One region of the Metabacillus sp. 113a genome, then DNA from elsewhere that is predicted to be linked to it. Evidence: riboswitches for the same ligand, from Rfam matches in the RefSeq annotation. Region 1 holds a riboswitch; the other holds the start of a gene.
What was found. Region 1 has a riboswitch for lysine ahead of ACQCVE_RS06845 (aspartate kinase). Riboswitches for the same ligand answer to the same signal wherever they lie in the genome.
Positions count from the first base shown of each region.

Region 2: linked by a shared signal. The riboswitch ahead of ACQCVE_RS09375 (amino acid permease) and the one ahead of ACQCVE_RS06845 (aspartate kinase) in region 1 are both predicted to bind lysine.

Region 1 is NZ_JBNILJ010000003.1:117,794-119,998, forward strand. It holds gene ACQCVE_RS06845 (aspartate kinase) at 1-1,005, opposite strand, end outside; lysine riboswitch at 1,124-1,303, opposite strand; gene uvrC (excinuclease ABC subunit UvrC) at 1,369-2,205, opposite strand, start outside.
Region 2 is NZ_JBNILJ010000004.1:229,705-231,909, forward strand. It holds gene ACQCVE_RS09375 (amino acid permease) at 1-924, opposite strand, end outside; lysine riboswitch at 1,039-1,216, opposite strand; gene ACQCVE_RS09380 (twin-arginine translocase TatA/TatE family subunit) at 1,425-1,613, shown strand; gene ACQCVE_RS09385 (DUF6612 family protein) at 1,956-2,205, opposite strand, start outside.

The DNA of each region.
Region 1 (2,205 bases):
CGATTCAATTTTCTTGAACCTTAATTTTTTCTTATGAGTCTCAAGCACATCGATCGTTTCTTCCAGATCATTTGTTTTTACTGAGAAAGAAATCGTGCCGTTCTCTTTATCTGTCAGACTTTGAATGATGATGTCCACGTTTACCCCATGCTCCGCCAGTGTCGTAAATATAGTCGAAAGGGTGCTTAAATCATTCGGCAGGCCGCAAACGGACACTCTTGTTACCTGGTCCTCAAATGCAATTCCTTTAACAATTAAATTTTCTTCCAATGCACTTTCCTCCTCAATAAGCGTTCCCCGCTCGTCCTGCATACTGGAACGCACTTCCAGTGGAACCTGATAATTTTTTGCAAACTCTACTGCTCTTGGATGAAGAACACCCGCACCAAGATTTGCCAGCTCCAGCATTTCGTCATAGGATAGGCCGGCAAGCTTTCTTGCTCCTTGGATATAGCGCGGATCGGTCGTATAGACCCCCGTCACATCGGTATAAATGTCGCATTTATCTGCCTTCAGCGCCGCTGCAAGGGCAACAGCTGTTGTATCCGAACCGCCTCTTCCCAATGTTGTAATTTCCCCGTTTTCATCTCTCCCCTGAAAACCTGCTGCCACAACGATTTTCCCCCGGGTCAGCTCTTCTGTAATGCGGTCATCTTCAATGCGGGTTATGCGTGCATTTCCATGCCGGGATTCAGTGAAGATTCCCGCCTGGCCTCCGGTCAAGGAAACGGCTTCATAGCCCTTGGCCTGGAGAGCCATCGCTAGTAAAGAAATCGTGATCTGTTCCCCTGTAGTCAGCAGCATATCCATTTCTCTTTTGTCCGGCTTCGATGAAAGTTCCCCCGCAAGCGATACGAGCTGATCGGTTGTTTTCCCCATGGCCGAAACGACGACCACCAGGTCATGGCCATTTTCTTTTTCCTGGATTACTCTTTTTGCAACATTCAAAATTCGATCTGCAGATCCTACGGATGTTCCTCCAAATTTTTGTACGATCAGTCCCACGTTATCGCTCCTCTAGGTCAATGGTATATCGCAAGTTCTTTCAGATAAGAGCCCAAAATAAAAAGCAATGGGATGCCCCTCCCATTGCTTGCATAAACGAAAAAATTCTCCGCCCATACAATGAGATAGCTCTCCAAGAATAAAAATCTTGACAGCCCTGCATTTATTCAATGCAAAACCAGAAGAATCAGCAATGGCACCTTTTCCTCTTCGGCGGCGCTCCCCTTTCGGCATACATAAACGGAAAACCATTTTCCTGCTTATGCCTACTATTGAAGTCCGCACCTCTATCGTCATTTAACGAACTAAACGACCTGATTAAATTAGTTTGTATTCTATCAGAGGATTAGGAAAAGCACAAGTCTATTCTTTTAACTTTTCATATATCAGCTCTGCAGCCGCATAAGGAACACCGGCTTCTTTAATCTGCTCAACGGTCGCTTCCTTCATTTTTTTAACAGAGCCGAAATGCTTCAGCAGCATCTTCCTCCGCTTTTCCCCGATGCCGGGGATTTCATCCAATATGGATTGAATCGCGTTTTTTCCGCGGAGCTGTCTGTGGAACGTGATCGCAAAGCGATGGACCTCATCCTGAATCCGCTGCAGCAGATAGAACTCCTGTGAGCTGCGTTCGAGCTGAACAAGCTCAAGCGGGTCTCCAATCATCAAATTGGAAGTCCTGTGCTTATCATCTTTTACAAGGCCGGATACTGGTATTTGCAGAGACAGCTCATTCTCAAGAACATCTTTTGCTGCAGAAATCTGCCCCTTTCCTCCATCAATCACGATAAGATCGGGAAGAGGAAGGTTTTCTTTCAATGCACGGGAATACCTTCTCCGGACCACCTCTCTCATGGACTCATAATCATCAGGCCCGGTAACAGTCCGGATTTTATACTTACGGTACTCTTTTTTGGCCGGTTTCCCATCGATAAAAACAACCATTGCGGAAACTGGATCAGACCCTTGAATGTTTGAGTTGTCAAACGCTTCGATCCGGATTGGCACGGCGATTCCCAGCTTATCGCCGAGATTCTCGATGGCCTTAATTGTCCGCTCTTCATCCCGCTCGATTAACGAAAATTTCTCGCGGAGTGCAATTTTCGCATTTTTGTGAGCGAGCATCAGCAAGTCCTTCTTCGCACCGCGCTTCGGCTGGACCGCGCGCACATTCAGAAGCTGCTCCGCCAATTCCAGATC
Region 2 (2,205 bases), on a different contig from region 1:
GGAGATAAGGGCAAGAATGGCCATCGCTGTCCCGCCGGCGTCTCCAAGGAAAAGAGCGAGAACATCAACAAATGGCTTGTCAGACTGCATTAATTCTTCTCTTGGAATAACACCCATTGTAAGCAATGTCGTAATCATATAAATGGATAGCGCAACCAGCAATCCAAAAATCGTTGCTTTTTTTACATCTGACTGGGAGCGGGCACGCCCGGACAGGATCACAGCCGATTCGATTCCTACAAAAGCCCAGAGGGTTGAAACAGCTGCAAGCTGTACCTGCTTAAAAAGTCCTTGTGGTTCCCCGTTTGATTGGACTTCGAAGTACCATTCTCCAGTGCTTGCTCCCTGAAATGCGAACAGGGCAGCGCCAATAAAGAGCATAAAGCCGATTACCTTCGATGCGGTAGCAGCAAAATTCAGCCGGCCTGCTGCATTCAAATTGTTCACAAGAATTGTATGAGTTCCCCATAATAAGATGGTGCAAACAGCAAAAGTAATCAGCCGGCCTTGTTCGATTTCCTGAGGCCCGACAGAAAAGAGGACGGTCGTATCTTTCATGATTGGAAGAAATGCCGATAAGTAACCTGCAAAGCTTGTGATGATGGCAACATTGCTGATCCAGTTTGCTACCCAGTAGCCCCACACCATACTAAATCCTGCAGCCTTTCCGGTTTTCTCTGATTTAAACATGGCCCTTGCGTAGCTTTGAGGCCCCCCGGTTAACTCCGGCTTTCTCACCGAAAGATTTCCAAATACGAGGGCAATCATTAAGACCCCGAGGCCGGTAACCAGCCATGCAGAGGCTACTCCCATAGGACTGGCCATTTGTGCAAGTGTGCTCGGAAGCATGAAAATGCCGGATCCGACCATATTTCCGATTACAAAAGCAGATAGCAGCCAAAAGCCCCATTTTTTTTGTTCCATTGTAAATCCTCCTTATATGATTTGCTGCTTAAAGGAAGATGGAGGACGTTATGCACATAAATAAAAAAGCATGGAGCAATCCATGCGTTTCCTATACATAGTCGCCTCAACCTATCTCCTGATAGCGCTCCGCGATGAATACTGCGGCAGTCCTGTATTTATTAAATACAGGCCCAGCAAGGACTGATGATTGGTATCAGCTTGCTTCGGCACCTTTTCCTTTCAACAGACATCAACAGCCCCAACGGCTTCAGCCCGGTTACTAATAATTGGTGCAACCTCTACCTCACCGAGATATGGAGTGAGGATTTTTCTTATTGAATTATGATACTTGAAAATGATAAATGATTTCATAAGAATCGTCAATGGAAACATCAGATTACCTTAACCTTCCACCTGCGAATCCGTCAGAAAATTATAAGTATTCTCTTGGTTTTTCCCAGTAAATCACCTATAATTTAATCAAGACTGACAAACTGTAACACAAAGGGGATTAGAATATGGGCAGTTTGGGATTTGGAGAAATCTTATTGATACTAGTGGTGGCACTGCTGCTGTTTGGACCAAAAAAGCTTCCGGAGCTTGGGAAAGCAGCAGGAAGAACGCTCCGGGAATTCAAAAATGCTACCCGCGGGATGATGGACGAGGATGAAGAAAAAGCAAAAAAGACAGATGAAAATCGTATCTAATAGATAGAAAATGAACCGGCATAAGGCAGCCGGTTCATTTTTTAATTGGCTATGTTAAAGCATGGGGCTGATTACTAAAACCTGTTGACTGAAAAGAAGGGCGTGAGCCTTTACGTTTGAGAGCGGCAGGATAGGGCAGATCCCGCTGCCGCATAGCGGCAAGGAGGCTTACCGCCCGCCCAAAGATAAACGAACGCCTGCTGGCTGTAATCAAAAGCTAAATTAACAGAGCCTTTTATTTAGATTGGATATCCGTATGGATAAGCTTTAAACGGGCTAACCATTTGACGGTGGGGGTTCTTCGCAGTCACACTAGTCCACCGGCAAGTCCAATTTGATTATTTACTCCATTGGCTGTGCAGAATCGGTTACTTCTTCAGGGACTTCCAGGTCATTCAGTTCATTGTACTTGCTGAACGTGCCATCGACTTTCTGATCGAGGGCAATGGTTTGGCCTTCAACATCTACTGTCATTGACATCATGACAGTTGTAGTATTCTGCAAGAAGGTCTCTTTATCAATTGAATAAGAGAGCTTTAAATCAGTTAATTCTGCAGATGCACCGTCTACGCCAAGAGAAGAAGTAATTTGA